Regions from separate parts of the Bradyrhizobium prioriisuperbiae genome, predicted to be linked through region 1. Evidence: riboswitches for the same ligand, from Rfam matches in the RefSeq annotation. Region 1 holds a riboswitch; each other region holds the start of a gene.
What was found. A riboswitch is a leader RNA that binds a small molecule or an ion and turns the genes downstream of it on or off. The one in region 1 is predicted to bind glycine.
Positions count from the first base shown of each region.

Region 2: another riboswitch for glycine. It lies ahead of RS897_RS39655 (D-amino acid dehydrogenase); the one in region 1 lies ahead of gcvT (glycine cleavage system aminomethyltransferase GcvT).
Region 3: another riboswitch for glycine. It lies ahead of RS897_RS31255 (ABC transporter substrate-binding protein); the one in region 1 lies ahead of gcvT (glycine cleavage system aminomethyltransferase GcvT).

Region 1 is NZ_CP135921.1:5,541,935-5,545,209, forward strand. Features, by position in the region: gene gcvH (glycine cleavage system protein GcvH) at 1-57, opposite strand, end outside; gene gcvT (glycine cleavage system aminomethyltransferase GcvT) at 76-1,224, opposite strand; glycine riboswitch at 1,371-1,460, opposite strand; gene alaS (alanine--tRNA ligase) at 1,785-3,275, shown strand, end outside.
Region 2 is NZ_CP135921.1:8,548,776-8,552,050, reverse strand. Features, by position in the region: gene RS897_RS39655 (D-amino acid dehydrogenase) at 1-1,372, opposite strand, end outside; glycine riboswitch at 1,435-1,544, opposite strand; glycine riboswitch at 1,546-1,666, opposite strand; gene RS897_RS39650 (ABC transporter substrate-binding protein) at 1,842-3,275, opposite strand, start outside.
Region 3 is NZ_CP135921.1:6,615,750-6,619,024, forward strand. Features, by position in the region: gene RS897_RS31240 (ABC transporter substrate-binding protein) at 1-398, shown strand, start outside; partial or broken gene RS897_RS31245 (tripartite tricarboxylate transporter substrate-binding protein) at 570-736, shown strand; partial or broken gene RS897_RS31250 (tripartite tricarboxylate transporter permease) at 774-986, shown strand; glycine riboswitch at 1,088-1,193, shown strand; glycine riboswitch at 1,197-1,312, shown strand; gene RS897_RS31255 (ABC transporter substrate-binding protein) at 1,515-3,125, shown strand.

The DNA.
Region 1 (3,275 bases):
GGCGACGTCGCCGTCGATCTTCAGCCATTCATGGTCTGATGTGAAAAGAGTGGTCATGACAGAACCTCAGCGTTTCTAGCGTTTATAGGTGTTGGTGATGAATGGCATCGGCGCGACCCGCATTGGCAGCCGCTGCCCGCGGACGTCGGCGAACACGGTGGTGCCTTCAGTGGCAAACGCCGCGGGCAGGTAGCCCATGGCCACCGGTGCGATCTTGCTGGGGCCGAAACCGCCGGACGAGACGTAGCCGGCCGCGGCCGGGTCGTCCTGTTCCACGAACAGCTGGGCACCTTCGCGCACCGGCGCGCGTCCGTCAGCGAGCAAGCCGACGCGACGGCGCGGCGCGCCGTGGGCGAGCTGTTTCAGAATAACATCGGCGCCGGGAAATCCGCCGGCGCGTGCCCCACCGGTGCGACGCGCTTTCTGGATCGACCATTCCAGCGCGGCCTCCACCGGCGTGGTCGCCACATCGAGTTCGTGTCCATAGAGACAAAGACCGGCTTCCAGCCGCAGGCTGTCGCGGGCGCCAAGGCCGATCGGCAAAACGTCGTTGTGATCGAGCAGGGCGGTGGCCAGGGCCTCGGCCTTGTCGGCCGGCACCGAGATCTCGAAGCCGTCCTCGCCGGTGTAGCCGGAGCGGGAGACGTAACACGCGATTCCCATCACCTGTTGCGGGCCGGCGTTCATAAAGCGCAAAGCGGCTGTGGCAGGCGACAGCGGCGCCAGCACGTCGGCCGCCTTCGGTCCCTGCAGCGCGATTAGCGCGCGGTCCGGCAGCGATTCGATCTCACACGTGTCGGAGAGATGTGCACGCAGATGCGCCTCGTCGTCGTCCTTGCAGGCGGCGTTGACCACCAGGAACAGATGGTCGCCAAAGTTCGCCACCATCAGGTCGTCGAGGACGCCACCCCGCTCGTTGGTGAACTGGGCGTAACGCTGGCGATGGAGGGCGATGCCGACAATGTCCTGCGGCACCAGGCGCTCCAGCGCGCGGGCCGCATCTTCAAGTTTGCCGGATTTCGGCCGCAGCCGAAGCTGGCCCATGTGGGAGACGTCAAACAGGCCTGCGGCAGCGCGGGTGTGCAGGTGTTCCTTGAGCACGCCGGGCGCGTACTGAACCGGCATGTCATAGCCGGCGAACGGCACCATCTTGCCGCCGCGGGCAAGGTGCAGCGCATAAAGCGGAGTTCGTTTCAGGGGGTGTTCAACGGACGACGAAGACATTAGCGGACTCCGGACGGCGATCGAGGACCATTCCTCAAAAACCCGTCGAAGCCCCATCTGTCGCTGTGCCTGAGAGTATTATCCCGTCGGCGGGCGTCTCTCCGGGCCGCTCACGCGGGGCCGGCTGCGCCTCTTTCCAGATGTCGTCCCATCACGCGGTTCGTTTGCCTGAGAGTTTCCGGGGCGGTTGCTCCTTCGGCGCCGGCACAAGGCCGATCTCTCCCGACGTGATGTACTCAAACTAAGGGCCACAAAACACCGCGCCGGGGGAGCTGTCAACGCAGCCAATCGGCCTATCAACGGTTCTTGTCCGATTTGATTAACCCGTTGGTCCGTTGCACACTTTCTGGACAGTCCGGCGCCCTCCCAGTAAAAGCAGGTCGGGACAAGGGAAACTGCGCGCGTCATAATCGCCGTGGTATTCCACGAGGGCGGTTTGGGCGAGGGCGGACCTTCAGTTTGCGCCAAAACTGGTTCTCAAATCCGCAAACATCGCGCTTTTGGCGTGGATTTCAGGTATCCGGATGCTGAAGAAGCCCGGATGATGCGATTGGACGGACATGAGCGGCGTTAACGAGATCAGATCTGCGTTCCTCAACTATTTTGCGAAAAACGGCCACGAGATCGTGCCGTCCTCGCCTTTGGTTCCGCGCAACGACCCCACCTTGATGTTCACCAATGCGGGCATGGTGCAGTTCAAGAATGTGTTCACGGGGCTTGAAAAGCGCCCCTACCAGCGCGCCACCACCTCGCAGAAATGCGTACGCGCCGGCGGCAAGCATAACGACCTCGACAATGTCGGCTATACCGCGCGCCATCACACCTTCTTCGAGATGCTCGGCAACTTCTCGTTCGGCGATTACTTCAAGGATCGCGCCATCGAGCTCGCCTGGAATCTGATCACCAAGGATTACGGGCTGGCGAAGGATCGCCTGCTGGTCACCGTCTATTCCGAGGACGACGAGGCGTTTGGGCTCTGGAAGAGGATTGCCGGCCTGCCGGAATCGAAGATCATCCGCATCCCGACCTCGGACAATTTCTGGCAGATGGGCGACACCGGTCCGTGCGGCCCGTGTTCGGAAATCTTCTACGATCACGGCGACCACATCCCCGGCGGCCCTCCCGGTTCACCGGATGAGGATGGCGATCGCTTCATCGAGATCTGGAACCTGGTGTTCATGCAGTTCGAGCAGATCACGCCAGGCAATCGCGTCCCGCTGCCGAGGCCGTCCATCGACACCGGCATGGGCCTCGAGCGCGTCGCGGCCGTGCTGCAGGGCAAGCACGACAATTACGACATCGACCTGTTTGTTGCGCTGATCCGCACGATTGCCGATCTCACCGGCGCCGATCCGCAGGGACCGATGAAGGCGTCACTGCGGGTGATTGCCGATCACCTGCGCGCGGCCTCGTTCCTGATTGCCGATGGCGTGCTGCCGTCGAACGAAGGCCGCGGCTATGTGCTGCGCCGGATCATGCGCCGCGCCATGCGCCATGGCCAGCTGCTCGGCGCACGCGAGCCGCTGATGTGGAGGCTGGTGCCGGTGCTGGTGCGCGAGATGGGCGAGGCCTATCCGGAATTGCAGCGCGCGCGTTCGCTGATCGAAGAGACGCTCCGTCTCGAAGAGACGCGCTTCCGCAAGACCCTCGATCGCGGCCTCGCGATCCTCGACGACAAGAGCGTATCGCTGAAGCAGGGCGACATGTTCGACGGCGAGACGGCTTTCACGCTTTACGACACCTACGGCTTCCCGCTCGATTTGACGCAGGATGCGCTTCGCAACCGCGGCATCTCCGTCGATATCGCCTCCTTCACCGATGCGATGGAGAAGCAGAAGGCCAAGGCGCGCGCGTCGTGGTCGGGGTCGGGGGAAGCTGCGACCGAAACCGTGTGGTTCGGTTTGCGCGAGAAGCTCGGCGCCACCGAATTTCTCGGCTATGAGACCGAGAGCGCCGAAGGCGCCGTCACCGCGCTCGTGAAGGATGGCAAGGAAGTCGATCGCCTCAAGGCCGGCGACACCGGCGCCATCGTGCTGAACCAGACGCCGTTC
Region 2 (3,275 bases), 3.0 Mb from region 1:
CATGATTTCGGGGCAAATAGTGTGCTAACGGCGGCGTTCTATCAAGGGGTGATAAAGCCTGTTTGAAGCCTGCGGAGGACGCTCCCACGTCGTCATGCTCAAGACTGAGGGATGGCGAAGTGGGTGGGACGTTGGATCCGCGCCAGCCCTCGATGACATGGGCGATGATCTGAGCCGTTGCGGCCGAGAGGGTCCAGCCCAGATGTCCGTGGCCGGTATTGTAGAACACGCCGGGTGTCCGTCCGGGGCGCACCACCGGCATCATGCTCGGCATCATGGGGCGGAGCCCTGCCCAGGGTATGACTTTCGAGGTGTCGATATCGGGAAAGTTATGGCGCACCCAGTCCACCAGCGGTCGAACGCGGTCGTCACGAATGTCACGATTGAAGCCGTTGAATTCGGCGGTGCCGGCCACCCGGAAGCGATCGGTGCCCAGCCGGCTGGTGACGATTTTCGCGGCCTCGTCGAGCAGGCTGACCCGGGGGGCGGCGTGTCGGCTCTGCGATGCATCGAGCTGCACCGTGATCGAGTAGCCCTTTACCGGATAGACATTCACCCGATCGCCGAGCATGGCTGCGAAATCGCGGCTTGCAACACCGGCGCAGATGACGAGGCCGTCTGCTTGCAGCTCGCCCCGGGACGGTGCCGACCCCTCGTCTGCCATGTCGTTCCAGCCGATGCTGAAACCGGAGCCGGCACGGGCGATGGTGTCGATATCGGCTTCGTGAATGAACGTCGCGCCGCGGCGGATGCAGGCTTCGGCAAGGCCACGGGTGAATTTATGAATATCGCCGGTCGCGTCCGACGGTGTGAAGAAGCCGCCGTAATAGGTTTTCTGCAGTGTCGGCTCGATGCTGCGGATTTCGTCCGGTGTCACCGGGCGGCGATCGAGTCCACCTTGTTGCAGCAGCGTATTGACGCGCAGGCCGGCGTCGAAGCCTGTCTTGTCGTGATAGATGTGGAGAATGCCGCGGCGCTCGAGATCGAACGCGATGTTCTCGCGTTCGGCGATGGCGAACAGATGTCGGCGCGCTTCGATCGCGAGTTGCGTGGTTGCGATGGTGTTCTTGCGGTAGTTGCCGATGTTCCCGATGAATTCGCTCATCCAGGAATATTTGTGCCAGCTCGGCTTCGGATTCATCAGAAGCGGGGCATCGCTTGTGAGCATCCAGCGCAGGCCCTTGAGGATGGTCGAAGTGCTGTTCCAGACCTCGGCATTGCTGGCGGACAACTGGCCGCCATTGGCGAACGATGTTTCCATCGCTGCGTAACGATGCCTGTCGAGGACAGTGACCGTATAGCCGCGTTCAAGCAGGGCGTAAGCAGTCGTTACGCCGGTGATCCCGGCGCCGACGATGGCGATGTGAGGCATGTGTCTCGAAGCTCCCGTGCGTTAGAGTCGCCCCCACACCGGCAAAAACCGGTCGAGGCGCCCCATCTGTCACGGTACCTGAGAGCTTGATCCGCACGAGCGAAGGGCTCGTTGACGGATTATCCCCTTCGGTGGACGACCCATTGTGAACAGGCCGTCTCTCTCCAGATTGTCCTGACGTTACGGTCCTTGTGCCTGAGAGTTTCCGGGGCGGTTGCTCCGTCGGCGTCGAAACAAAAACATTGTGCTTTAAAAACACTCGGCTCTCGTTTCGATCTCTCCCGCATCGTCATTTGGACATGCAATCCATAGGATAAGCCTCAAAACTGGGCAAGGCTAAATTTCCATCCCACATTGCCGTTCGTTTGTGCAGTGCGGTGATCGCAAGAAAAAGCGCCGGCATGATCTGAAAAGAAAACGGGACGAGATCGCTCTCGCCCCGTGTCGTTCATCGGGCTGTTGCGGCCGCTTAGTCGGCCTTGTCGACATTCCAGAACACCGGCGTTGCCGCGCCGTCGAGCACGCCGGTCAATTCCTTCCGCCAGACACTCGGAACCCTGTATTCCCCGAGCGGGATGTAGGTGACCTGTTCGTAGTTTCGCTGCTGAATGTCCGTTGCGATTTTCTTGCGTTCATCGGGAGATTCGGCACGCACGAAGGCATCGCGCAGAGCTTCCATCTTGGGATCGTCCGGCCAGCCGAACCAGCCGCCGCTTTTGCCTTTGCCGTTCAGAGTGACATGCACGACGGGATTGAGAATGTCGGCACCAACCCAGTTGGTGAAGAACATGTTCCAGCCGCCTTCCTTCGGCGGCTTCTGGCTGGCGCGCAGTGTCACCACCGTCTGCCAGTCCATCGCGAGCACGTTGACCTGAAAGCCTGCCGCGCGCAGCAACTGCGCGGAGACGATCGGCTGTGCCTTCAGCGTGACCACGTCGCCCGGCGCCATGATCACCACCGGCGTGCCGTCGTAGCCGGATTCGGCGAGCAGCTTTTTCGCTTCCGCCATGCCGTCGCCCTTGACCAGGGATTCCGATCCGACATCGGTCGCATACGGCGTGTCGCAGCCAAAGATGGCTCCGCAGACCTTGTAGTATTTCGGGTTGCCGACCAGCGCGTCGAGCACGTTTTTCTGGTTGAGCGCGAGGAGGGCGGCGCGACGCACCTTGACATTGTCGAATGGAGGATAGAGGAAATTCATCCGTCCCAGCGTCTGATAACCGAGAATATTGAGAACGCGCGATTCCAGCTCCTTGTTGGCTTCCAGCACCGGCAGCAGGTCGAACAGCGGCGTTTCGATGAAGTCGATGTCTCCGGACTGGATTGCATTCATCGCGGTCTGCGGGTCGGGCATCGTGATCCATTCGACGCGGTCGACCTTCACCACCTTGCCGCCCGAGGTCCAGCTCGGCGGCTCGGAGCGCGGCACGTAATCCTTGTTCTTCACATAGACCGCCCTGACTCCAGGCTGGAAATCCGCCTGTTCGAACTTGAACGGCCCGGAGCCGATCTGTTCCGGGATAGCTTTGTCCGGCGGGGTCTCGGCGATGCGTTTCGGCATCATGAAGGGCACCACCGACGACGGCTTGCCGATCGATTCCAGCACCAGGCCGTAGGGCTCCTTCAGTTTCAGCGTGATGGTTTTCGCGTCGGTGGCCTCGAGGCTCGCGGTGAACTCCATCAGCTTCTGGCCCATGCCGTCACGGGCACCCCAGCGCCTCAACGAGGCTACGCAATCTTCCGCCGTCACGGGCTTGCCGTCATGCCATTTCAGGCCGTCGCGCAGTGTGAAGGTGTAGGTCAGCCGGTCCTCGGATACCTTCCAGTCCGCCATCTGCGGCTGAACCTTGAAGTTGGAGTCCATCGCCAGCAGGGTGTCGTAGACCATGTAGCCATGGTCGCG
Region 3 (3,275 bases), 1.1 Mb from region 1:
ACTACCTGCATGCGGTCGGCATCCGCGCCAAGCTCAACCAGTTGCAGACGGCGGCGCTGATCCAGCGCGCAAAGGCCGGCGAGCTGCGTTTGTATCTCGGAAGCTGGGGCAGCTTCTCGATCAACGATGTCTCGGCCATCCTGCCCAACTTCTTTGACGGCGGCGCCGATGACTATGCGCGCGATCCGGACGTGCAGAAATGGCTGCTCGAGGGTGGATCATCCACAGACCCTGATGTCCGCAAGAAGAACTATTCGAAGGCGATCCAGCGCATCACGGAGCAGGCGTACTGGGCGCCGCTGCACAGCTACGTGACGACCTATGGCATTTCCAAGCAGCTCGATTTTACGCCGTATCCGGATGAATTGCCGCGCTTCTTTCTGGCGAAGTGGAAATAGGCGAGTGTCCCGAATCCGAAGTTCGCATCACTTAACCGCACCTTCGGAGCGAACTTCGGATTCGATAAGGACACTCGCAAATATATGATTCGAGTGTGGTCTTTGGTTCAGAAGTTCGCTCGAGGAGCGCGCGGCGATGGTGGAGCGAACTTCTGAACCACCACACGAGGCAAGGGCGGGGCGGAGACCAACGCTGCGGTGCTCGGTAATCACACCATGTTGCAGGCGGACTCCACCGGCTGGCGGCCGCTGATCGATGCCGGCGAGCTGCGGTTGATGATGTGGACCGCGCGGCGCTCTCCGACTTCCCGGACGTGCCGTCGCTCAAGGAGCTCGGCAGGCGGCGCCTTGATTGCGCTGTTGACACTGGGCATTCCGCCCAACGTGGTGCTGGCGTTCGTGCTCGGGCCGTTGCTGGAGAACAATCTGCGCAAGGCGCTGATCCTGTCGCAGGGCGATCTGCTGACCTTTGTGGAGCGACCGATTTCGGCGGCGTGCCTGGTGCTGGCGCTGATCCTTCTGGTCGGCCCGCTGCTGCCGGCGTTGCGTCGGAAGCGCGAGATGGTCGCTCTGGATGAGGGCGGCTGAGCTGCCGGCTGCGCGGGATCGTTCGCATATCATCTGGGCAGAGCTGGTTGAAATTTAACCTTGCTGGCGTTGTGAGCGCGCCATATCGTCCGACCGTCCAACGCGACGATGCGGGAGAGATCGGAGCGAAAACAACATGTTTTCGTGTTCGGCGCCGACGGAGCAACCGCCCCGGAAACTCTCAGGCACAAGGACCGTGTCGTCAGGACGATCTGGAGAGAGACGCCATATGTGCAATATGGCGTCCACCGAAGGGGATATCCGTTAGTGAGCCATGCATCGCGCAATGGCTCGGGCGGATCAAGCTCTCAGGTACCGTGACAGATGGGGCGCCTTTACCGGTCGATGCCGGAGATGAGGCGACTCTAATGCGCGGGAGCTTCTTCAAGGCCATGCCTATCCCAGCAAGTCTCGTCGCCGGACATCGCGGCGCAACGATTAGCCATGCGCCGCGCCAGCGCGACAGCGGGCAAGCCGTCTCCATTGCGAGATCATCAACATCCGCTCAACGTCAATCCAGGGAAAATGATGTCCGTCACTCAGCAAGGCGAAGATTCACCAATATCGGTCAGGCAGGCGCTGCGCTGGCTGCTGGTCGTGGTCATATTGCTATGGCCGACCTGGTCGCAGGCCAAGACGATCCGAGCGGTTATGCATTCAGACTTGCGGGCGCTCGATCCGATCCTTTCATCGGCCTATATCACGCGCGACCACGGCTACATGGTCTACGACACGCTGGTGGCGATGGACTCCAGCTTCACGATCAAGCCGCAGATGGCCGACTGGAAAGTATCCGACGACAAGCTGACCTACACCTTCACGCTGCGCGACGGATTGAAATGGCATGACGGCACGCCGGTCACCTCGGAGGACTGCGTTGCGTCGTTGAAGCGCTGGGCTGCGGTCGACGGCATGGGCCAGAAGCTGATGGAGTTCACCGCCAGCCTGGAAGCCACCGACGCCAGGACGATCACGCTCAAACTCAAGGAGCCCTACGGCCTGGTGCTGGAGGCGATCGGCAAACCGTCCACGCTGGTCCCCTTCATGATGCCGAAGCGGCTGGCCGATACGCCGCCGAGCAAGGCGATCCCGGAGCAGATCGGCTCAGGTCCATTCAAGTTCATTCAGGCGGAGTTTCAGCCGGGTGTCAGGGCCGTCTATGAAAAGAACAGGGATTATGTGCCGCGCACCGAGCCGCCGAGCTGGGCGTCGGGCGGCAAGGTGGTGAAAGTCGATCGCGTCGAATGGGTCACGATGCCCGACGTGCAGACGGCGGCCAACGCGCTTCAGGTCGGGGATATCGATTTCCTGGAGCGGCCGTCGTTTGATCTGCTGCCGGTGCTGCAGGCCAACAAGGACCTGACATCGCGCCCGCTGAATGGCCTCGGCTTTCAGACCATCGGACGGATGAACTTCCTTCATCCGCCGTTCGACAACGTGAAAATTCGCCGCGCCGCCTTGATGGCGATGAACCAGAAAGACGTGCTCGACGCGCTGATCGGAAACCCGCAACTTTACAAGATCTGTGGCGCCGTGTTCGGCTGCGACACACCGCTGGCAACCGACATCGGATCGGACTCCCTGGTCAAGGGCAACACCATGGCGGAGGCCAGGAAGCTGCTCGTGGAATCAGGCTATGACGGGACACCGGTCGTGATTTTGGCGCCGACCGATGTGGTCACGCTCAAGCCTCAACCCATCGTCGCGGCGCAGGCGCTGCGTCAGGCCGGATTCCAGGTGACTGTCCAGACGGCGGACTGGCAGACGGTGAACACGATCTTCGCAAGCCAGAAGCCGCCGAAGGATGGTGGCTGGAACATGTTCTTCACCAATTGGGGCATCGCCGACATCATGAATCCCATTGTCAGCGCTCCCCTGAACAGCAGGGGCCGCAAGGGCGCCTGGGTAGGTTGGCCGGACGACCCGCAGATGGAGGAATTGCGCGATGCCTTCGCGCGGGCCGGTTCGTCGGACGACCAGAAGATCATCGCAAGCAAGATCCAGGCGCGGACCTTCGAGCAGGTGACCTATATTCCGTTGGGACAATATTTCGCTCCAAGCGTCTGGCACAAGGAGCTGACCGGCGTGCTCGATGGTCCGGCCACACCTGTGTTCTGGAATATGGACAAGCCGGAGTGATCGGACGAGATCTCTCGTTCCAACTACGGATCATTGCCTCTCATAGGCATCTGACGCCTGCACGAACACGTCATTCGCTGACCTAGCGATCTGGACGTAAATCAATCTATGATGGGGACTGCCGTCCGCGCCCGTCGATAGTTCGGAGTG